One region of the Cloacibacillus sp. genome, then DNA from elsewhere that is predicted to be linked to it. Evidence: riboswitches for the same ligand, from Rfam matches in the RefSeq annotation. Region 1 holds a riboswitch; the other holds the start of a gene.
What was found. Region 1 has a riboswitch for molybdenum cofactor ahead of LIO98_RS12010 (response regulator). Riboswitches for the same ligand answer to the same signal wherever they lie in the genome.
Positions count from the first base shown of each region.

Region 2: it holds a riboswitch for molybdenum cofactor, as region 1 does, so the genes downstream of both, LIO98_RS14720 (substrate-binding domain-containing protein) here and LIO98_RS12010 (response regulator) in region 1, are expected to answer to the same signal.

Region 1 is NZ_JAJBUX010000095.1:8,600-20,076, reverse strand. Features, by position in the region: gene LIO98_RS12035 (C45 family peptidase) at 1-104, opposite strand, end outside; gene LIO98_RS12030 (AbgT family transporter) at 126-1,694, opposite strand; gene LIO98_RS12025 (LysR family transcriptional regulator) at 1,886-2,803, shown strand; gene LIO98_RS12020 (methyltransferase domain-containing protein) at 2,948-3,703, opposite strand; gene LIO98_RS12015 (IclR family transcriptional regulator) at 3,807-4,550, opposite strand; molybdenum cofactor riboswitch at 4,773-4,894, shown strand; gene LIO98_RS12010 (response regulator) at 4,975-5,670, shown strand; molybdenum cofactor riboswitch at 6,222-6,377, shown strand; gene LIO98_RS12005 (molybdopterin-dependent aldehyde oxidoreductase) at 6,510-9,353, shown strand; gene LIO98_RS12000 (cupin domain-containing protein) at 9,549-9,980, shown strand; gene gpt (xanthine phosphoribosyltransferase) at 10,221-10,727, opposite strand; gene LIO98_RS11990 (hypothetical protein) at 10,806-11,027, opposite strand; gene LIO98_RS11985 (MBL fold metallo-hydrolase) at 11,024-11,477, opposite strand, start outside.
Region 2 is NZ_JAJBUX010000118.1:98,728-110,204, forward strand. Features, by position in the region: gene LIO98_RS14690 (adenosylcobalamin-dependent ribonucleoside-diphosphate reductase) at 1-297, opposite strand, end outside; gene LIO98_RS14695 (potassium transporter TrkG) at 485-1,936, opposite strand; gene trkA (Trk system potassium transporter TrkA) at 1,933-3,297, opposite strand; gene LIO98_RS14705 (sodium-dependent transporter) at 3,755-5,092, opposite strand; gene LIO98_RS14710 (hypothetical protein) at 5,534-6,568, opposite strand; gene LIO98_RS14715 (metallophosphoesterase) at 6,595-7,272, opposite strand; molybdenum cofactor riboswitch at 7,371-7,488, shown strand; molybdenum cofactor riboswitch at 7,692-7,812, shown strand; gene LIO98_RS14720 (substrate-binding domain-containing protein) at 7,898-8,749, shown strand; gene LIO98_RS14725 (ABC transporter permease) at 8,844-9,539, shown strand; gene LIO98_RS14730 (substrate-binding domain-containing protein) at 9,566-10,426, shown strand; gene LIO98_RS14735 (energy-coupling factor ABC transporter ATP-binding protein) at 10,500-11,477, shown strand, end outside.

The sequences.
Region 1 (11,477 bases):
TTCTCAATGCCTCCGAGGATCTGCGCCGCCGCCTGAGCGCCGTACTGCAGCCCCCTCTCGAATGGATCGGCGGATTTTATCTTTACCAGTGTGAATCTGTCCATTATATCTCCCTCTCTTTTACTTTACATGAACACTCCGGCTCCGGGGCCGAGCGGTATATTGAAGAAGTAGAAGCAGGCGAGCATCGCGAGGAAGGCAAAGAAAAAGAATATCGTGTAGGGCAGCGAATAGGCGATCACCGTGCCTATGCCTACCTCCTTTTTGCCGGGATCGACGTTGAAACGCTCAAAGAGAGCGATTGCTACCACGAGCATTGTCGACAGCGGCGCTATCGGGTTTGTGCAGGAGTCGCCGCAGCGGTATGCCGCCGTCACCATCGCCGGCGAGAAGCCGACCGCCGTGAACATTGGGATGTATATCGGCGCGAGCATGAGCCACTTGGCGTTTGCCGAACCGATGAAGAGGTTGAAGAAGGCGGTCAGGCAGACGATGATGACGAGTGTCGGATAGCCGGTGAGGTTGGCCTGGTTGATGAGTTCCGCGCCCTTGAAGCCGACGATCGTCGGAAGATTCGAGAGGTTGAAGAGCTTGATGAAGATGGAGGCGGTGAGGGCGATGACGATGAGCATGATGTTCTGCTTGAGCGCCGTACCCATCATGACGGGGACGTCCTTTGAGTTTGTGATCGTACCGACGGTTCTCCCGTAGGCCACGCCGGGAAGAAGGAAGGCCATGAAGAGGGTGAATATTATGCCGCTGAGGAAGGGAGAGCGGGGCAGCAGGGCGCCGTTGTCGGCGCGCAGTATGGCGTCGGCCGGCAGCGTGAGGAGCAGAATGACGGCCAGCCAGAAGAGGAGCGCCAGCCCCGCGTGACGGAGTCCTTTGACCTGCAGCGGGGTTATCGTCTCGCCGCACTCTTTGCGGGGGATGTCAATGGGCAGCCCGTCGGCGGCGATGTGCGGCACTGTGCAGTATTTAGTGACGAGGACCGTCACCGCTGTAAGGACGATGACCGCGGCGGAGAGGAAGTACCAGTTCATCAGCAGATGGGCCGGCGCGCTGAGACCCAGCTCCTGCGTGACCGCCATGGTGATGCCGTTGACGACGAGGTCCTGGCTCGCGATGAGGAAGTTCGCTCCAAAGCCGGCGTTGCCCGCGGCGTAGGCGATGGATACGCCGATCCAGGGGTTCTTGCCCATCGCCTGATAGACCGCTCCGCCGACCGCCGCCGCGGCGATTATTCCCGCGTCGGAGGCGAGGTTGGCGTTGATGGCGACGAAGGTGAGGATCGCTACGACCGCCCACTGCGGGGCCTTGAGGATGGTACGTTTGATGAATGTCTCCATCAGGCCGGACTGTTCGCAGACGCCGATGGCCATCAGCAGCGGGATCACCGCGCGCAGCGGGGAGAAATCAAAGAATATGTTCTGGAAATTAAGGAAGAAGAAACGGATATTTTCTTTGTTGAGCAGGCTCTTGGCTTTGATGGTGATCGTTTCGGGCGACGCGCCCTCCGTTACCTTCGTATATGAGGCGGATACGCCGAGCCATTCGCAGATCACGGAGATGAGGATTACAAAGGCTATAAGCCATACGAACATCATAAATGGGTGCGGCAGATGGTTGCCTATCCGCTCCACGCCGCCGATGAATTTCATAAACCCACGCTCTTCGGCAGATTTTTTTTGCATAGATACTTCCTCCTCATAGATATTTTTACAGGATAATCTATCCGGGCCCGAATACTATCTGCATTGAAGTTAAATTATCACAGTTGTTTTCAAGCGGCAAATATCAAAAAGGAAGGAACCCATAACCTGAGGTTATAGGATATATAATAGATAAACAGTTATGTTTCCTGCTATACAGGAGGTGTAAGATAGTGGAGATACGGGAGTTTGAATATATTTTGTCGGTGATACGCAACAGGAGCTTTTCCGCGGCGGCCGCCGAGCTGCACATATCCCAGCCCGCGCTGAGCAAATATGTCGCCGCCCTTGAGAAGCGGCTGGGGCTGAAACTTCTTGAGCGAACGAACAAAGGGCTGGTCCCGACATACGCGGGCGAGCGCTGTTATGCCTGCGCGCTGGAGGTGAGCGAAAGGATGGAGCGGTGGCGGGCCGAGATGGAGGGAATCGCCGCGATGCAGAAGAACCGCCTCCGTGTCGGTGTGATCCGCAACGACCGGCAATATTTTCTCCCGCAGAACATTGAACGCTTTCGGGAACGTTATCCTGATATCGAGCTCAACATAACGCAGCAGCTCTCAAAGGATATCGAAAGCGGTATATTGAACGGCCGCCTCGATATCGGCTTTGTCTCCGAACCTTCCATCCCGGGAAGCGTCGACTATCGCACGCTGGGCAAGAACTATACGCTTCTTGCCGCGCCGGCCGCGATGGGGCTGGCGGCGGAGGGGGCCATGAAAGAGCCGCTGCCCTTCCCGTGGATCGATATACACCTCCTTGACGGCGCGGCCTTTGTGCTGCAGGATGAGAGCTGCCGTTTCCGGAGTTACATCGACGATTTTTTTGAGCATGAGAACTTTTCCCCAAAGGTCAAGATGACGACCCAGAGCACAGTGGACGCGCTGCGCTTTACGGAGCTGGGTGTGGGCCCCTCGCTGATCTCCGACGGATATATCCATTATCTCTCGCTGAAGGAGAAGGTCGACATCTTCTGTGTAGGCACGCCGCCCGCGACGACGAACTTCGGAGTGATCGCAAAGAACCTCGCCGCGCTTCCGAAGTGCGCTGTTGATTTCATAGATATTTATATGACTGATCAGATGAAAATTTAGTAAGCATGAAAATAAGGAGGTACGCTGCGGACTGATGCTGCCGAGTCCGGCCAGTGCCATTTTATGATAAAGGCCGCCGCGCAATAGAGATATCTAAAGTGCGGCGGTCGGTTTTCAGACTGTATTATTCGCGCTGTTTCGGGGCTATTCCTGCGGTTTCACCGCGAGGAAGCGCAGCCGTACGTAGTCGGCGGTCCAGCCCTTCTTCTCATCGAAGAGCGTCGGACGGCAGTAGTCTTCGACCTCCTTATAGAAGGCCTCCCGCTCCGCGTCGCTGAAGCCCTCGGTATGACTTGCCGAGAATACCTCCAGCCAGCCGCGAAGTCCCGCGGGAAGCGGCGTCGGGCGGTCGATGCGGGCGATGAATTTTACCTGAAAACCCTGATTTTCCAGGATCTTCGAGAAGGCTCCGAGTTCGGGATATTTCCATGGATTGCGTGCCTTATAATCCAGGCCGCGCTTTATGAGGGCGATCTTCATCCCCTCGCGGATGATGCGAACGCATCCCTCGCCGCCGCACTCGGCGGCGAAGCGGCCGCCTGGTTTCAGCAGGTTCCAGACGCGGCGCGCGACGGCGTAATGATCCGGCATCCAGTGGATCGCGGCGTTGCTCATGACGGCGTCGAACTTTTCATCCATCTTCAAGATCTGCGCGTCCGCCAGGAAGGCCTCAACGCCGAGCTCACGCGCGGCGGCCACCATCTCGGGGCTCGAGTCGGTGCCGATTACGGAGCAACCCATTTCGGTGAGCTTCTTCGTCAGGATGCCCGTGCCGCAGCCAAGATCTAAAATCCGCTCTCCCGCCTTTGGCTCAAGGAGTTCTATCACCGGTTCCCCAAGTTTGGGAACGAAGTCCGCGCTCTTCCTGTATTCCTGCGGGTTCCAGATTTGATTTGTCATAGATGACGGCCCCTCTTTCTTAGAGCGCCGCCGTGCGCCGCTCCCTATTGCGGGGCAGGCGGAACGGCGGTAGCTGATTTGTATTTTGCTGTACCCGTCCCTATTATATCTGAGTTGAGACCTCTCTGCACATCTTTTGTATCTGCGGAACGAGATTTACCGCCTGTTCCTCGGTGAATCGCTGCGCCGGTCCCGCGATCGAGAACGAGAAGGTAAGTTCACCGCGGCGGTTGAAGATGGGGACGGCGACCGAGATGATTCCCTCTTCGCGGTCCCCGTAGCTCAGGGAATAACCGAGGGTACGCACATTTGAGAGCTCCAGCCGCAGCTTATCTGGTTCGAAGAGAGTCGTCGCGGTGATCTTGCGGGCATTCTTTATCTCACGCTCGATGGTCTCCTCGCCGAGAAAGGCGAGCAGCGCCCGTCCGCCAGCGCCCACCCAGAGCGGCAGGCGGTCGCCTACGCGCATCACGCACTGCATCGATAACAGGCTTTCCACATGCTCAAAGCAGGCGCGGTCCTCGCCGACGACGCCGTAAAGAGAAACGGCCTCCTTCGTCTCGTCGCGCATCCGCTTCATATAGGGATAGATTATCTGCTGCGGGCGGAAATTGGCCTTCGCCACGCTGCCGAGCAGATAGAGCTGGTTGCCGAGCGAATAACAGCGGTCGCTGTGGCGGTGGAGCATATTGAGGTTCTCCAAGGTGCTGGCAAGGCGCAGCGTCGTCGTCACGGGAAGCTGTATCCTCTCCGCGAGTTCGCTGAGTGTCAGCTTATAATCATCTCTTGTAAATGCCTTTAAGATCGAAAAGGCGCGTTCTACGGAACGTACGGAATCTTCCTTCATGACAGCCTCCAAAATATATCATATTTCCAATGTATGGAATGAAATTGCATTGTGCGATATAATAATAGTTGAAGAGCAGAAACTTTGCAACAGGATATTTAGCCTTTTGCCGCTTCTCTTTGTTCAAGTGCGGAATAGCGCTGTTTGCTGACGCCGTTTTTTAGAAATATGCCTCTCTCCTTGACGAAAACAACCTCTTTGTTATAATCTTAAATGAATAAAAATGAATAATACCCCCGAGTCAAAGCTCCTGCAAAGAAAAATATTCTTATGGAGCACGACCAACGGGTATCTTTGGAAACGAAGGTGCCTCCCTCTTGGAAAGGGGAAAAGAGACCACAGGCGCGGGCCTGTGCGGTGGCCTTTTCCTAATCTTTTTGCGGAGCACCGAATCTACGAGATTAGAGAGGAGGAAGAGGTTAAAATGCGCAGCCTGAAAGTCCTGATCGCAGAGTCAGATCCACTTCTTCAAAAACTTTATTCCGATATCATCATCAACGACAGCGCTTTTACTCTGCTAAAGTGCGTCTCCACGGGGCCGCAGATGTTTGAGGCGATGCGCTGCATCGACGTTGACCTGGTGCTGCTCGACCTATTCCTCAGAGATTTCAGCGCGACTGAAGGGTTGGACGACCTTCGTAAATCCTTCTCGCGCACCGACTACATCGTAGTCTCCTCGGGCGAGAATCCCGAGCTTGTGCGCAAGGCGCTCTGTGCCGGCGTCTTTGAATTTCTCGTTAAGCCTTTTTCCTTCGACTGCCTGCGCGCCGCGCTGAAAAACTACCAGATATACCACCATTCGCTAACCGGCAGGACGCACCCGTGGCAGCAGGAGGACTTGGACGCCCTCGTCTCGATGAAGAGCCACGACCCGTCGTGGGCCAACAACCGTTCGATCCCCAAAGGACTCCAGCTCAAGTGTCTCAACGACATCGAATCATTTCTCAAGAGCAACGAGGAGACCTTCTCCGCGCAGGAGGTCGGGGAGCATCTCGGCATCTCCCGCTCCACCGCGCGCCGCTACCTCGAGTTCCTTACCATGAGCGAACGTGTCGTCGTCGAGTACGCCTACCGCCGCGTGGGCCGTCCCGAGAAACGTTACCGCATGGCGCTGCTGTAGCGCCCGATTCAGATTTAAATAAAAAAACATAACAAAGATAGAAGGGGGGAATGTGCTCCCCTCTTTTGTTTTTTTATAGATAAATCCCTAAAAACAGCTTGTAAAAAACAGCGCCGCCGCGCACTGTTATTTATGTCGGCGCAAAAAGACGGACGCTCCGCTGCGCCGCCCATAACCCCAGGCAGCGTTTAATAGTTGTAGATAGATTTTTCTACGACGGCCCGTCTGCAGATACTTCGGGGGGTAAAATCTGCCTGTGCGGAAACGTTTATACTTTAAATAAGGAAGATATTTTTTGAAGGGAAAGTTGCGCGATATTATCACTAATCGACAGCGGTCAAATATCGTGGTTTCACGACGGTGAACCGATAATTTTGTACTTTTGCCAGATGACGGTTCATTTTCTTGCCTTTTCGCAACTTACTTGTGAAAAAATTTTATTATCCATAAATTAATCAAAATAGCGCATAACGTCTCATATTCTACCTAAATATTGCTCATTATTGTGTACTTTTGTATGATTTGTATAGAAAGTTTAGACAATAGTTGCAACTTAGTTGCAACCCCGAGTTTCATTTCCTAACGCAATAACGCTATGGAGATGCGACCAGTGAGCCGAAAGGCTCCAAGGGCTTTTTCGGGAAACCGCGAAGCCTCCCGGGATGCGCAGAGCATCCGAATTGGAAAGGGGTAAGGATATATTTGCCGCGTTAACGGGCGATGTACACCGCTTCCTCTTTTCGATGAAAATGCAGTCAAGGTTTCTTATTTATTTCCAGAGCTCCCGCATGGCATGGCATGGGATATGGAAAAATTCATTTCGAGAGAGGAGATTTTCAATGGCAAAGGAAATGACAGAGGCACAGGTCCAGTCAAGCTATCATGTCAAGAATCTTACCATCAACGGCGTACCGAGGCGCGTAATTGGCAAACCCGAGGTCACGCTTCTCACCGTTCTTCGCGACCAGCTGAAGATGACGGGCACAAAACGGGGCTGCGACTGCGGTCAGTGCGGCGTCTGCAACGTAATACTCAACGGCAAGGTGGTCCGCGCCTGTATCACCCGCTGGAAGAACGTTCCCGAATTCTCGCAGATCACGACGATCGAGGGAATAGGCACCCCCGACAATCTCCACGCCCTGCAGTGGGCGATGATCGTCTGCGGCGCTATCCAGTGCGGTTTCTGCACCCCCGGATTCATTACCTGCGGTAAGGCTCTTCTCGACCAGAACCCGAACCCGACGCGCGAAGAGGTTCGCGAGTGGTTCGGCAAGAACTGGATGGCCTGCCGCTGCACCGGCTACAAGCAGATAGTCGACGCCGTCATGAAGGCCGCCGCCATCATCCGCGGAGAAGAGAAGATCGGCGACCTCGCGAAGATGTACAAGCCGGGAGATTCCGTATGGAACACCGATTATCCGCGTCCGAACGCGGTCTACAAGGCGACCGGCCTTTGGGATTTCGGCGATGACGACCGTCTGAAGCTGCCCGAAGAGTTCCTCTTCGCCTATCCCTATTCTGTCGAAGGCGTGCGCCACGCGAAGGTCAATAAGATCGACGTCAGCGAAGCCGAGAAGATGCCCGGCGTATTCAAGGTAGTCACCTACAAAGACGTCAAGGGTACGAACCGTATCCGCGGCCAGGTCGGCTGCGCCTCCGCCCTCACGGACGGCTGGGAGCGCCGCATCATGGTCGAAGAGGGAGACAAGATCCGCCAGTGGGGCGACGTCGCCGCGATAGTCTGCGCCGATACGGAGGCCCACGCCCGCGAAGCTGCCGCCAAGATCAAGGTTGACTATGAACAGCTTCCCGAGCTCATCGACATCTATCAGGCGATGGCTCCCGACGCGATAAAGGTCTACGATGATATCGAAGGCTACGATGGCATGCCCAACGCCTGGAACAAACGCGTATTCACAAAGGGCGACGATCCCAAGAATGATCTCGACAAAGCCGAATATGTCGTTGACGACGAATTCCTCAGCTCACGCCAGCCCCATATGGTGCTCGAGCCCGACTGCGGATATGCCTACTACGACGAAGAGGGCAAACTGACGATCGCCTCAAAGTCGGTCTGTGTCTACCGCCATCAGATGATGATCGCGCGCGGCATCGGCGTGGCTCCCTCGAAGATCCGCGTCATACAGAACAACATGGGCGCCTCCTTCGGTTATAAGGTCGCCCCGACCAACGAACCCTATCTCGCGATCGCCCTTATCGCCTGCGGACGTCCCGTCTACATGCGCATAAACATGAAGGAGCATAATATCCGCACACCGAAGCGTTCTCCGTTCCTTATGCACATCCGCGTCGGCGCCGACAAGAGCGGCAAGCTCGTCGGAGCGGAGCAGACCTGGTGGGTCGATCACGGCCCCTTCAGCGAATCGGCCAACGACCTTACGAACAAGGGCGGACAGTTCTTCTTCTCGCCCTACGCGTATGAGAATATGCGCGCCACCGGCTATACCTGCTGGAGCAACCACCGCTGGAGCGCGGCCTTCCGCGCCTACGGCGCACCGCAGACATACTGGGGCTGCGAGACGGCGATGGACATGCTCGCCAACAAGTGCGGCATCGATCCCTTCGACTTCCGTGAGATGAACCTCCTCGAGTGGGAGCCGTTTACGGAGAATCCGCGCGGACAGTTCCCCTCGGGATACGCGCCCGAAGTATTCCCGCTTCCCGAGATGATGAAGAAGGCCCGCCCCTACTACGAAGAGATGAAGAAGAAGGCGGCGGAGCTCTCAACGGATGAAAAGAAGTACGGCGTAGGCGTATCGATCGGTATCTACAACTCAAACGACGACGGCGCCGACGAAGCGGCCAGCAACATCGAGCTTACGAAGGACGGCGTCATCCTCTACAACACCTGGGAAGACCACGGACAGGGTGCAGATATCGGCTGTGTGGGTACGGCGCATGAGGCGCTGAAGCCGCTGGGACTTGCTCCCGAGCAGATCAAGCTCGTCCTCTCAGACACCGCGAAGGCTCCGAACAGCGGCGCCGCCGCCGCCAGCCGCTCACAGGTCATGGTCGGCAACGCGATCGTCGACAGCTGCAAGAAGCTCCTTGACGCGATGCGCAGGGAAGACGGCACGTACCGCACCTACGACGAGATGATCGCCGAGAATATCCCCGTGTTCTACGAGGGTTACACGCAGGCGATGGTACTGCACGCCGACGGCTCAACCGAGGTCTGCTCGGGCAACGATAAGGATACCGGGCTGGGTAAACCCTTCGGCTTCCATATGTTCGCCGTCAACCTCGCGATGGTCTCCATCGATATGAAGACCTGCAAGGCCCACTGTGAAAAGTTCGTGCTTGTCGGAGACGTAGGAGTCATCAACAACTACCTCGTAGTCGACGGACAGCAGTACGGCGGTATCGCGCAGGGTATCGGACTTGCCCTCACGGAAGACTTCCTTGACGAGAATAAGTACAACAACTTCATCGTCATGGGTCTGCCCTACATCAAGGATATCCCCGATGAACTCGAACTGGTCCATGTAGAGACACCACGTCCTCTTGGCCCCTTCGGAGCTTCGGGAACCGGCGAAATGCCGCTATCCGCGCCGCATATCGCGGTCTGCAACGCTATCCACAATGCCTGCGGCGTCCGTATCAAGGCTATCCCCGCGACCCCGGATAAGATCAAGGCTAGACTCGCGGAGCTTAAGAAGTAGGATAGAGCGCTTCACGCGCGTGGGAGGCCTTCTCCCGCATGTGTAACGAATGACTCAGAGAGGCCGGCATGGAGATTTTTCTGTGCCGGTCTTTTAGTAATAAGATTTTTACGGTTCGGAGTACAGGCTTCGGTCGATTTATGCTAGACTGTTGCAGTAACGGTATCATCAGTTTATTTGTGTGGAGGGGATATTATGAGCGAAAAAGAGAAAAATTATGGTTCGATATACGAGCTTCCGCTGCAGAACGCCTCGGCGCTTGCGCCGGAGATAGAGAAGAGGACGATATACGGCCCTGAGAACTGCTGGGACGATTATGTCATGCGCCATTTCATCCTGCCGGCGCACAGGGGTATTCCCGCGCACGAACATGAATGGGACCACCTGATGTTCACGCTCTCCGGCGACGGCGTCGTGGAGGTCGAGGAGGAGCCGGGCAAACGTGTCCCATATCTCATGAAGACCGGTTACTGGACGCGCGTTCCCGGAGGTCTTGTCCACGAATATAAGAACGACAGCGACGTACCTCTTGAGTTTTTCTGCATCGTCCCCACGCGCGGCGACCCGCACGCCAAGAAATTCTCGATGCGTGCCGAGCGCGCGAAACGTAAGGAAGAGGCTGAATAGCTTAGGCAGACCGCCGGTTTTCGGCGGATAAATGATAAATGCAACGCCGCGGTCCTTTTTACGAAGGCCGCGGCGTAGTATTTTTTATAACGAGAATATTATTGGACGCTCAGGCGCGTTGGACATTCGCCGGTGTTTTAACGGGAAGCCGCAGCGGGGCCGCCGCCATACGGGCTAACGGCGCGGACGCCAGAACGTTTTTTCTTTGGGTTGAATCTCTATTTGTCTATCGGACCGTCCTTATTTCTCCAGCTCCATATCGACGATTGGCGGGATGAAGGCTGTAGTCGGCGCGGTATCCCAGGGGAAGAGCACCCAGGTATCCTGGCTGACCTCGGTGACGAAGGTGTCGACCATCGGGCGTCCCTCGGGCTTCGCGTAGACGGTGGCGAAATGGGCGGGGCCGAACATGGCGCGGACGATCTTCGCCGTTTTGCCGGTGTCCACGAGGTCGTCGACTATCAGCCAGGTATTGTCGACCCCCGCGAGGTCGGGTCGCTTGAGGATGTTGGCCGCCGACTGGTCGCGCATCGTGTAGCTCGATATGCAGATGGTGTCCACCAGGCGAATGTTGAGCTCGCGCGCGATGATCGCCGCGGGGACCAGCCCTCCGCGCGCCACGGTTATGAGACGGCTCCAGTCGGAGCGGATGTCAAGCAGCTTCCAGGCAAGGGCACGGCAGTCCCTCTGTACCTGTTCCCACGACACGGGATAATTCTTGTGATATCTTGCGGTGGTTCCGGCCATTTATATTCCCCTTTTCATGAATTCGGATAAAAACCATTTTTAATTGTACTAACAGAGCCCGCAGTTGTCTATCGCCTCTCAGGGATTGTCCCCGAGTTCGTCCAGCAGGGAGTCGATCTCTTCCCGACAGCCGTTTTCGCGGCGCAGCACCGCCGTGATCTCCACCAGGCAGCCCTCGCGCGCGCCCGCCGGCAGCAGCGCCGCGGGAAATTCGAACGCGGGGCCGTCCTCCGGCAGCAGCCGCGCCGTGCCCTCCGCCACCGCGTCGATGAAGAGCAGGCTCTTCTTACCGTCACTCATTTGACCACCCTCTTTCTTTCAAATGTGATGCTCTTGCCGTTCGTGCGCAGCTTGACGGCGCCGTCAGCGGTGTCGAAGCGGCGCACTCCCGCCTCCCTGATGGCTTTGACCACCTCTTTGTGCGGATGTCCGTAGCTGTTGCCCCGCGCGTAGCTGAGAATGATTATCTCGGGGGAGACATCGCGCAGCATCTTCCTGTCCGTGCCGTTACGGCTGCCGTGATGCGCCGCCTTGAGCACCACGGCCTGCGGCAGCGGCTCCAAAGTCCTGCGTTCTTCTCTCTCCATGTCGCCGGTTATGAGGAAGGAGATATCGCCGTAGGTGACGAGCAGAACGAGGCCGTTGTTATTGGCGTCGCTGTCGGTATTTTTCAGCAGCTTCGCGGGGCCCAGCACATCGACTCTGACGTCGCCGAAGCTCTCCGAGAAGCCGCGCTTCGGCCGCCCGAAG
Region 2 (11,477 bases), on a different contig from region 1:
AGAATCTTCCACACCGATGACGAAGCAGGCCGCGAGCTGTCCGTGCGGCGCGGGGCGTCCCGAGTTCATGAGGGTGGGGCTGTTGGGCAGAAAGAGAAGTTCCGCCATCACGTCATAGAACTCGTCCGCCCATTTATACTGCATGGCAAGACTTGATTCCGCGCCCGCGACATGTTTGGCGACCCGTTCAAGCATCTGCTCCGGTTTCTCTATAGGGTTTCTGTTCTCGTCGCGCCACAGGTAACGGTCGCGTAAAATATCTTTGGCTGAGGGGCTGAAAGCTGGCTTTATGATCATGATGACAGACCTCCGAGATAAAAACATAGTTTTAATTGGCAGGCGCGTTTTTTACGCAGCCTTTATTTATAATAACATAAAACTGCCGTTTTGGAAGGTAAAATACACTATATATATTGACATCTTATCCACAAAACACTAGTGATAGTGTGACTAACTTTGTGGATAAAAATAGGCCTTTTTTACGTTACTTCTTCCAGATATCTTTGGTGAAGAGGAGGAGCACCGTATATAGTTCAAGTCGTCCGCAGAGCATGTCGAAGGTGTAGACCCATTTCGCGAAGGCGCTCTGTCCGGCGAAGTTGCAGACGGGGCCGACCTCCGCCAATCCGGGACCGACGTTGCTCAGCGTGGCCGCCACGGCGCTTATCGAGGTTACGATATCGTTGCCGTTTAAGCTGACGGCAAGCGATGAGGCTCCCCATATTAGGAAATAGATGGTGATGAAGCAGGCCGAGGAGGTGACCATCGAGGGGCTTGCCGTACCGCGTCCCTGAAAGATCGCGACGACCGCGTTGGGATGGACCATTTTTTTGAGCTCCGCGGCGGCTCCTTTGAGGACGACCTGAAAACGCACGCACTTGATCGCTCCCGCGGTCGACCCCGCGCAGCCACCCACTAGCATGAGAAAGAGCAGAAGGAGCTGTGTGAATATCGGCCACAGCGCGTAGTCCGCGGTGGCGAAGCCGGTCGTGGTGATGATGCTGACCACCTGGAAGGAGGCGTAGCGCAGGGCGTCGGCAAAGCTGCCGTATATTCCCTTCCAGAGCAGTACGGCGCAGATCATCAGAATGGAGGACCCTACTACCACAGTGTAGAAGCGGAACTCCGAGTCGCGGTAGGGGCGCAGGCTTCCGCCGCGAATGGCCGCGAGGTGGAGGTTGAAGTTTGCGCCGGAGAGAAACATTATAAGCGTGAGAATATAATCAATATATGCGGAATTGTAAAAGGCGACGCTGGCGTTATGGGTGGAGAATCCCCCCGTCGATACGGCGGCGAAGATATGGGCGGTGGCGTTATAGACCGACATTCCTCCGAGGACCAGCAGGACGATGCCGACGACGGTCAGCCCCATATAGACCTTCCACAGCATCATCGCCATATCGGTGATCCGGGGACTTGTCTTTTCGAGGCTGGGACCTGGGCTTTCGGCCTTGAAGAGCTGGGTCATGTTGATGCCGAAGAGCGGCAGCATCGCGATTACGAGGACGACGATCCCCATGCCGCCGAGCCACTGTGTCTGCGCGCGCCACATGAGAATGCCACGCGGTATCACCTCGACATTCCGCAGGACGGTGGCTCCTGTTGTCGTAAATCCGGACATCGCCTCAAAGTAGGCGTCGGTGAAGGCGGGAATATATCCGCCGAGCATATAGGGCATGCAGCCCTGTAGAGAGGCTACCACCCAGGCGAAGGCGACGCCGGCGATTGCCTCGCGCGTCCCCAGTTCGTCCTTTGAGGAGCTGCGCCCCGCTATGTGCAGCACCGCCGCCATCGCCAGCCCGGTCAGCACGGAGAGCAGGAAGGCGTGAATATCGTCGCTGCCGTCCTTCAGCGCCCAGGCCAGCGGAAAGGCCATCGAAGCGGTTATCGTCAGTATAAGTATTGACAGAAAACGCGCGACGATCCTGTAATTCAAGAGTTGTCCTCTCCGAAGGGACGCATGGCCGTGTCCATAACGGCAGCAGTGCCGAATACGACCACCTTGTCGCCGGCTTCGAGGACCGTTTCGCCGGTAGGGATCAGCATTTCGCTTCCGCGCTCCAGCAGTCCGATCAGCGAGCCGGGCGGCATCTTCAGGTCGATGAGGCTCATGCCGTTGGCGGGCGAGTCTTTGGACAGCGTTATCTCAACGGCCTCGGCGCTGATCTCCTCGAGCACCGTCAGCACCCTCGAAGAGCCGGGGTAACGGACGCTGCGCGTGATGACGTCGGCGAGCGTCTGGTTGCGGTTGACGATCGCGTCGACCGGTATATGGTTCGTCATTTCAAGATAATTTGACCGGCGCACCACCGCGATGCTCTTGGATACGCCGAGGGTTTTCGCGAGTACCGAAAGCATGAGGTTCGTCTCGTCGTGCTCCGTCGCCGCCACGTAGCCGTCGGCCTCCGCGATGCCCTCGGAGAGCAGGAACTCCGTGTCCGAACCGTTTGCGCAGAGCACCATCACCTCCGGCAGTTCGCGGGAGAGTTTTTCGCACTTGGCGCGGTCCTCGTCGACAAGGCGCACCTCGATGCCGCGGATATGGGATATGAGCCTCGCCGCGGTCTGGTAGCCGACCTTTCCTGCGCCGACGATGAAGACCCGCTTGAGGCGTTTTGATTTGGAGGGCTGAAAGAGCCGCTCTATATCGAAGACTATCGAGCGGTAGCACATGGTATAACAGAGGTCTCCCGCCTGCAATACGTCCATCGCCTTGGGGACGAACGAGTGCTCCCCGCGCCTGATGCATACGACGAGCATGATCATATTCGGATTATTTTTACGTATTTCATAAAGTTGAAGCCCCTTGAGGGGGGAGTCCTGCGCGATGCGGAAGACATAAATCCCCGCGCGCCCTCCGGCGATCTCGTTCGCGTGTATAGCGGAACGTACCTCGAGCAGCTCCTCTATCTCCTTCGCGACGGAGCGTTCCGGCGAGATTAGCATATCGATGCCGAGATCCTTCGCCCAGCTCTCATTGTCCGTGAACTCCAAGCCTACGGCGCGCGCGATGACGTGAGGCACGCCCATCCTCTTCGCTATCCAGCAGGCCATGAGGTTGACCTCGTCCTTATTGGTACAGGCGATGAGCATCGAGATATCGGAGCTGCCCTCCCTTATCCCGGCCTTTGCGAGCACGCTCGGACGGGCGCCGTTGCCCCTGATCACCATTACGTCAAGAGAGTTCTCAGCCCTTTCGGCCCGTTCCTCGCTGTCTTCGATGATGATGATATTATGTCCGTCCGACGATAAATTTTTGGCTACGCTGTATCCGACTTCGCCCGCTCCGACAAGCACAATGCGCAAAATGGATCTCCGTCCTTTCGGGACTTGATTCTAAATCTGGTAAGTATATTACGATAGTTTGGAGATTTTACAAGTCATTTAAGGCAAATTGTGGCTGGGGGGATACAAAAAGAGGGAGAAGGGGCATGCCGCGCGCCCCTCCTCCCATGAGTGGGAAATGTCTTACTTGCGCTTCTTGCTTTCGGCGCTCATTGTTTTTTTGATGGCCCAGGCGAAGCAGCCAAACCCGATAGCGACACAAAGAATCATATTAGCCTGCCACATTGAAAAGTCCTCCTTTACCTCGGTGCCTTTAATCGATCTTATTGGAGTGGACGAGACGTTTGGAGATGACCCCGTTCAGCAGGAAGCAGATTATCGCGATAATGCCCCATTCTACGACCATCGAGCCTGGGGTGTACTGGTACGTAGTGATCGGCCAAAACTTGTACCACTCTCCCGGATACCACTAAGCGGCGTCCCACATCCACCAGCCCCAGACGAAGGCGAACTCAAAGGGGAAGAACTTGATGCAGCTCCACATCCACTTTACGTGAATGTCGGAGCAGGGCATGATGTCCTCTTCCCAGAGCTTATCCACGCCGTACTTAAGCGAGGCCAGCGAGTAGATGAGCCCGACGACGAGCAGCCCGACGCCCCAGACCATGTCCTGATTCTCAAATACCCGGTTGTCGAGCGCCGAGAAGGAGCCGACGAACAGGAAGAAGATCGCGACGCACATCGTCGCCTTGACGCGGGAGAAGCCCATGTCGATCAGGTTGCGAGTGCCTGTCTCAAGCATCGCGATGACAGAAGAGAGCGCCGCTGAGAAGAGGGCGAGGAAGAAGAGCACCGCCATAACGAATCCGCCCGATGTGTGGGCGAAGAGGTTTGTCAGGTGGACGAAGGTGAGTCCGTTCGCGCCGGCCTTCATGACCGCCTCGGGGTCCGGTGAAAGGGCGTAGACCGCGGGCAGGACGACCATACCGGCGAGCATGGCGGCGACCATATCGCCGAAGGTTACCGTGAAGGAGTTGAGTTCGATGTCCTCGTCCTTTGCCGCGTAGACGTAGTAGACGTGGAACATGCCCCAGCCGGCTCCAGAGGACCAGGCCGCCTGCGTAAAGGCCGCGAGCCAGATCCTTGGGTTTAAGAAGTCCTTGGGGTCGACGTGGAACATATATTCAAAGCCCTTCCAGGCTCCCGGCAGGAGCACGACACGCACGAGAAGGACCGCGAGCAGTACGAATACGGCGGGGATCATGATCTTGTTCGCCGTCTCGATGCCGCCCTGAATGCCGCGGAAGATGATTACCGCGGAGAGCGCGATGGCGAAGGCGAACCAGCACCAGGCCTCATAAGCTGGGGGCGTCGTCGCGAAGCCGGAGAAGAACTGCGTGGCGAAATCAGTCCCGCCGTCCCGGACGGCGTCAAGGAATCCCGTGAAGATCAGAACTAAATATTTTGATACCCAGCCAAGGACGACGACGTAGTAGCATCCGAGCATGATACATACCATCGCGCAAAATGCGCCGACCCAGGCGTATTTCTCTCCCAAAAGCGCTTTGAAAGCTCCCGCGTTCGCCATCCTCGTCTTTTTTCCGAAGACGGATTCGGCGCAGATAAGCGGTACAGCCCAGACAAACAGGGCAAAGAAGCAGATAAGAATGAAAGCTCCGCCGTTATTGGAGGCAACCTCACGCGGGAAGCGCCAGATATTTCCGGTGCCTACCGCCATACCGAGAATTGTACATAAAAGTCCCCAGCGGCTTGAGAATTGTTCTCCGCCTTTTTTGATTTCAGCCATGCCATAAACCTCGCTTTCTATAATGTGATAATAAAATTAATAGTATTTCCTGCCGCGCCATAACATAGTTAATACTCATGTTAAGGCGCCGTATCCTTTCATTTAATAATTAAAATTTAAATAATTAAAAACTGCGATTACAATGTTATTTTAGTTTACCATATTTTAAAATATATTACAATAATAAAAGAATTGAAATATCAACGGTCAAATTTTTAATCAAATTAAAATTATTTTTTGATAGAGGGAGGGTGTAAGTTGTTTTTTTAGGTTGATTTCGTCCTTAAAATTTAATATTAGTCCTTATTTAGAAATTATCGTAACAAAAAAATTAACGATTCTAATCCAGTGGAGAGACAAAAAATTTTCGCCTCGAAAAGAATCTCTTTTTGAGGCGAAAATTATTAAAATACAGCTATTAAATATCTAATATATCGATATTTAAGCATCCACTTTTGCGCCCACGGGACGTTTCCTCTGTCTGTCTATCTCGGCCTCAAGCCTTATCAGTTCGTTTATCGAATCGATGTCGATGTTTTTCAGTATCTCGTTACGGTTCATGATGCCTATCTCGTTGCGCGTCCTGCCGGGATTTTTTTCAAGCTCCGTGAAGGCCGAGATCTTGCGGTCCCCGTGATAGACGTCAAAGTCCACGAATCGCTGTCCCCGGTCGTTGTATTCAAGTCCCATCGCGAGTTTCTTTATCGTCTGGATATCCACCGGCGTATAGAGCTTCATCATGTAGACGGGGATCGTCCGCCGCGTCAGCGCCTGTTCCCGCTCCCATTTTTCCTTGAGCACGATCCCTATCTGCATTCCCTGGGTCACGGTGAGCAGCCTTTGGCGGTGGAGGTCGAAGAGACCGTCGGAGTCGCATATTTTTATTTCAACATCGTTCCAGTCGGGGGTGCCGAGCGAGTCTCCGAGGTATTCTATGCCGTGTACGGAGAGGTACTGGACGATCGCCCCCTTTGAACGGGTATGGATGAGCAGCGCCCTTTTATAGATGTCCTCAACGGGGATGCTCTTAGCGAGGGATTTTGGCGTAAAGTATATTATTGAGGAGGTGCCAGGGATGTCGGGACGGAAGATGGGGTCGCGGTCGATGATCTCGCCGCCGATGTCCCGCTGTATCGCGCTGATGCCGCGTTCAAGGTTTCCCATGAGACGCATCATTATATAACCGGGCATCATGCTGACGCTGTCCACGCCGCCCGTCATACGGCTGTTAATCAGCGTCGTAAGGAGAAGCTCGAGCGGATTTTCCGAGACATAGGTCTCATACAGCGGGCCGCCCTCCTCGGAGCGTGCGGTGAGAAAGACGAGTCTCCGCGTCGGCCCGTATTTCCTCAGAGCGCTCTCGGCGTCGAGCGAGATCAGCGTCCCCCAAGCTCCAAGCTTGTGGCGTATCTCCGAGACCTCCGAGGAAAGTTTGATCGCGATGCTTTCGGGGCCTGTCCTTACCAGCGATATCATTTTGTCCTGCCTCCTCCGTGATAGATTTACAACGAGACCTTTTTGCGCTGGAGCCGTGCGTTGTCCGTCCCCGGAGGGTAGGGGATGGAGATCACCTCTCCGGTATAGATGTGGATCAGGTACATCGACTGTAGTCCGTTAAGGTACATACGCCCCTCCTCCGTGCAGCCCGAGGCGTATTCGAGGTTATGTCCGTAAAGGTTATATTGCGCCGGGTCGCCGCTCACATCTTTATAGGTGTGTCCCGCCCGGAAGCTGAACTGTCCCAGCGAAAATCGTCCGGGGCTGGTCCATACCTGCACCGACTCGCTGTGCGGCTCTTCGAGCAGCGTCGGGACGTGGTCGTGATTTCCAGTGACGAGGATCGCTCCGTAGTCCTCCTCCTCAAAGATGGAAAGGAAATTCTTTATCCGCTTTTGATAGAGGTCAAGCATTCCGGGGCGCTTCTCAAGTTTGATATTGTCTACGAAGTCACCCGTGTGAACTATCCAGGCGGGATGGAGGCGTCGCAGCACGCGCCGCAGATAGGGATAGATGGTGTAGGGTGTGTCGGAAATATGCAGCACCATATCCCTGGCGTCGATGCAGGGCGGGTTGATGCCGAACCATATTCCGAGGTCGTCAAAGTGCTTGATGATCGGGCACTCCCTTATCTCCTGAAGCGTCGGTTTCGGAATGTTGGGTGGTATGTGCAGTGTCGCCATGTCTATCGCCTCTTTATTATTTCAAAAAATTTTACGTAATTATGAACGAAAGACTTGTCTTTTTATCCTCCTTATTGTACCATAGTACCGATGATAAAATAAATATGGTTCTCCGAGCCTGCGTACCTAAGGAAAATATCTATGGTTATCAGGCCGTCAGGGTTGTTTTGGAAACGAGACAGCCTCCCTTTGGAAAGGAGAACGGCTGTTGCTTATGTTACGGGCCGTACTCTATACAAGGGGGTACGGCCCGTTTATTTTGTCGCCGATAGCTTAAAAAACACACAATCTCCACTTAAGCAAGGGGTGACCCCAACACCCCTTGTTTTCCCTTGATTTATTTGTTGAAATAATAACCGGAAATAGTGTACAATAGCGGCGGTGCGGATTTTATCCGCCAGGTGTTACCGCGTATGTTTGCCTGCATACGTCCCTGAAACTGCCTCTCCTGCGGCCGTGCGGTCATGGAGGCCAGTCGTTAGGGCGGTTCTGGAAACGGAACCGTCTCCCGTTGTGGAAAGGGGATCTCCGAGGCTTGCCGCCTCCAATCTTTTATCCTCCGTCCCGCGGGTTTTGAATATCGGTTGTAATGCAACACAAATCTCACGAGGAGGGTTTCTAACCCATGCGTATCAACAAGAAAGGCTCCATTATCGCGTTACTTCTCGTCGTCTGCCTGCTGGCCTTTGGCTCGCTCGCGACGGCAAAGGCTCCCGTGCTCCGGATGGCGACCACGACAAGCACCGACAACACAGGCCTGCTCGACTACCTCGCCCCCATCCTTCTTAAGGATACCGGCATTGAGATCCAGTGGGTATCCGTCGGTACCGGCAAAGCCCTTGAGTACGGACGTAACGGCGACGTTGACGTCGTTCTCACCCACGACCCCGCGGCAGAGGACAAATTTATGGCCGAAGGCGCCGGTTCCAACCGCCGCAAGGTCATGTATAACGACTTCGTGCTCATCGGCCCCGCGAACGATCCCGCGGGCGTAAAGGGCAAGCCCGTTACCGAGGCCTTTGCCACGATAGCGAAAAAACAGCAGCCTCTCGTCAGCCGCGCCGACAAATCGGGCACCCATTCCGCCGAACTTAAGATCCTCAAGGCCGCCGGCGTGAAGGATTTCGACAAGGCGAAGTGGTACGTGCAGACGGGTCAGGGAATGCTCAAGACGATCAACATTGCCGACGAGCAGAAGGGCTACACCCTCACCGACCGCGGAACCTTCATCAAATATGACGCCGGACTCAAAGGCAAGCCGGGCCTCGTGATCATCTGCGAGGGCGACCCCGAGCTCCTCAACAAATACAGCGTCATGGCGGTGAGCCCCCTGAAGCACTCGAACGTCAAATACGACCTCGCGCTCAAATACATCGACTGGATCACCTCTTCAAAGGTCCAGAAGGATATCGCGGACTTCAAGGTCGAGGGAAAGCAGCTCTTCTTCCCCGAAGCCGAGATTCGCGCGGGCCACTAACAGCTTAACAGAGCCAGTACATAGGGCGGACGCCGGATGAAAATGCTGAAGCGTCCGCCCCTTTTATGCGGAACTAAAAACAGGGACTGATTCGATGGATTTCATAGCGGACGGATTCATACAGGCTTTCAGTCTCCTCTTCTCAATGGACGAGGAGACTATGAACATCCTTGTCACCACGCTGCAGCTGACGGCGGTTTCGATGGGGGGTATACTGCTCATCGGGCTGCCTCTCGGCTTCCTTCTCGGGTACTTTGATTTCCCCGGCAAACGCTGCGTCCGTACCGTGGTAGACACGCTGCTCGCGCTGCCGACCGTGGTCATCGGCCTGCTCGTCTACGCCTTTATCTCGCGGCGCGGTCCGCTTGGCGGCTGGGACCTGCTCTTTACGATTGAGGGCATGGCCATCGGGCAGATCATCCTCGGGACGCCGATCGTGGTCGCCTATACGGCGACGGCGATCGAGGGGCTTGACAACCGCCTGCGCCAGACGCTGATGACGTTGGGAGCCTCGGGCGCGAAGCTTGCGATGACGAGCCTGTGGGAGGCCCGCTTTCTCGTCCTTGTCGCCGCGCTGACGGCCTTTGGCCGCATCGTCGGTGAAGTCGGCTCCGCGATGATGCTCGGCGGCAACATCAAATGGCACACGTGCACGATAACCACGGCCATCACTTTGGAGACCGGCAAAGGCGACTTTGCCCTCGGCATCGCCCTCGGCGTTATCCTCATCCTCATATCCCTGATACTCAACATCTCTCTGACATTCCTGCGCCGCAGGACGCAAAACTAAGACCAGACAAATAAAAAATACTGAATATGGACGGTGTAACTGAGATCATGAAAAAATTTGCCATCGCGCTCGCCGCTCTTCTCATATGTTCGCCCGCCTTCGCCGGCACGATAAAGCTGTCGAGCACAATCGGCCCCGTCGACGCGGGCATCATCCCGCTTCTTGCCGAGACATACAAGGCGAAGACCGGCACCGACTTTGTCATCGAAAAGGCGGGGACCGGCGCGACACTCAACAAGGCCAAAAGCGGAAACTTCGATATGGTCGTCGTGCACGCGCGCGCCCTCGAGGAGCAGTTTATCGCCGAGGGCTACGGACAGAACCGCAGGGACTTTATGTACAACGACTTTATCATTCTCGGCCCTCAGGAGGACCCCGCGGGCATCAAGGGCATGAAATCCGCCGCCGAGGCGCTTAAAAAGATCGCCGCGGCCAAGGCCCCCTTCATCAGCCGCGGGGACATGTCCGGTACGCACGTCGCGGAGATGAACGTCTGGAAGGCGGCGGGGATCGCTCCCGACGGCGAAAAGGACGAATGGTACACGGTATTCTCACTCGGCAAGCTCGGCAACGGCCCGACCACCGACTTCACCAACCGGCGCGGCGCCTACACTATCATGGACAGGGCCACCTACCTCACAAAGAAGAAGGGGCTCAAGATAATCCCGCTCGTAGAGGGCGACCCGATCCTGCTGAACCTCATCGCGGCGATCGAGGTAAACCCGAAACGCTTCCCGCAGGTGAATAACGCCGACGTCGTGAAATTCGTCGACTGGGTCTGCGGCGACGAAGCGCAGACGATAATCAAGGACTTCAAGGTGAAGCAGTACGGCGAACCGCTCTTCTTCCCAAACTCCGACGAATGGAACAAAAAGCACGGCAAATAAATTTATAGTAAAATAATCGAAAGGGGGGCGGAAGATTCTCCGCCTCCCTTATCTTTACGGAGGAACGTCTGAGATGAGCTCACTGCTTTATGAAATACGAGACCTGAAACAACGCTACGGGAAGGGGCCACTCTCCCTCGATATCGCGGAGCTCTCCATTCGGAGCTCGGGAATAACCGGCCTCGTCGGACCCAACGGCAGCGGCAAATCGACGCTGCTTAAAGTTCTCTCCTTTCTCATCACATACCAGAGCGGCAGCATCCTCTTTGACGGTCGTCCCTCCGAGGGGCGCGAAGTGGCGATCCGCCGCGAGGTGACCTATCTGCTCCAGGACTCCTATCTGCTCAACCGTTCCGTCTATGAAAACATCGCCTACGGGCTGAAACTGCGCGGAGACGTCCCCGACATAAAAGAGAGGGTGCGCGGGAGCCTGACGCAGGTGGGGCTTGACCCGGAAAAATTTGCCCAGCGCCCGTGGTATCAGCTCTCCGGTGGGGAGGTTCAGCGCGTGGCGCTCGCCGCCCGCCTCGCGCTGCGCCCGCGTGTCCTGCTGCTCGACGAGCCGACGGCGAACGTCGACGAGGCGAGCGCGCAGCTCGTGATGGAGGCCGCCGTCAGCGCGGCGAAGGAATACGGCACCACCGTGATCGTGGCGACCCATGACCTCGCCTGGCTCTACGAAATGTCCACCGACGTCGTGAGCCTCTACCGCGGCCGCGTCGTCGGCAGCGGTGCGGAGAACCTTCTGCAGGGCAAGTGGCGCCTCACCGGCGGCTACATGGTGCGCGAATTCATCGACGGTCAGGCGGTATTCGCCTACCAGCCGCAGTCCGGCAGGCCGAACGCGGCGATGCTGAACTCCGCCGGCGTGCGCCTGTTTGTCGAGAGGCCCGACGCGGCGCACGATATGAACATTATCCGCGGCCGTATCGTGCAGATGACGCTGGAACGCGCCACGGACTCGGTGCTGGTCTCGATAGAGGTCGGCGAGAACGTGATAAAGACGCGCATGGAGGCGGCGGAGCTGAACCGGCTGGAGCTGTGCCCCTCA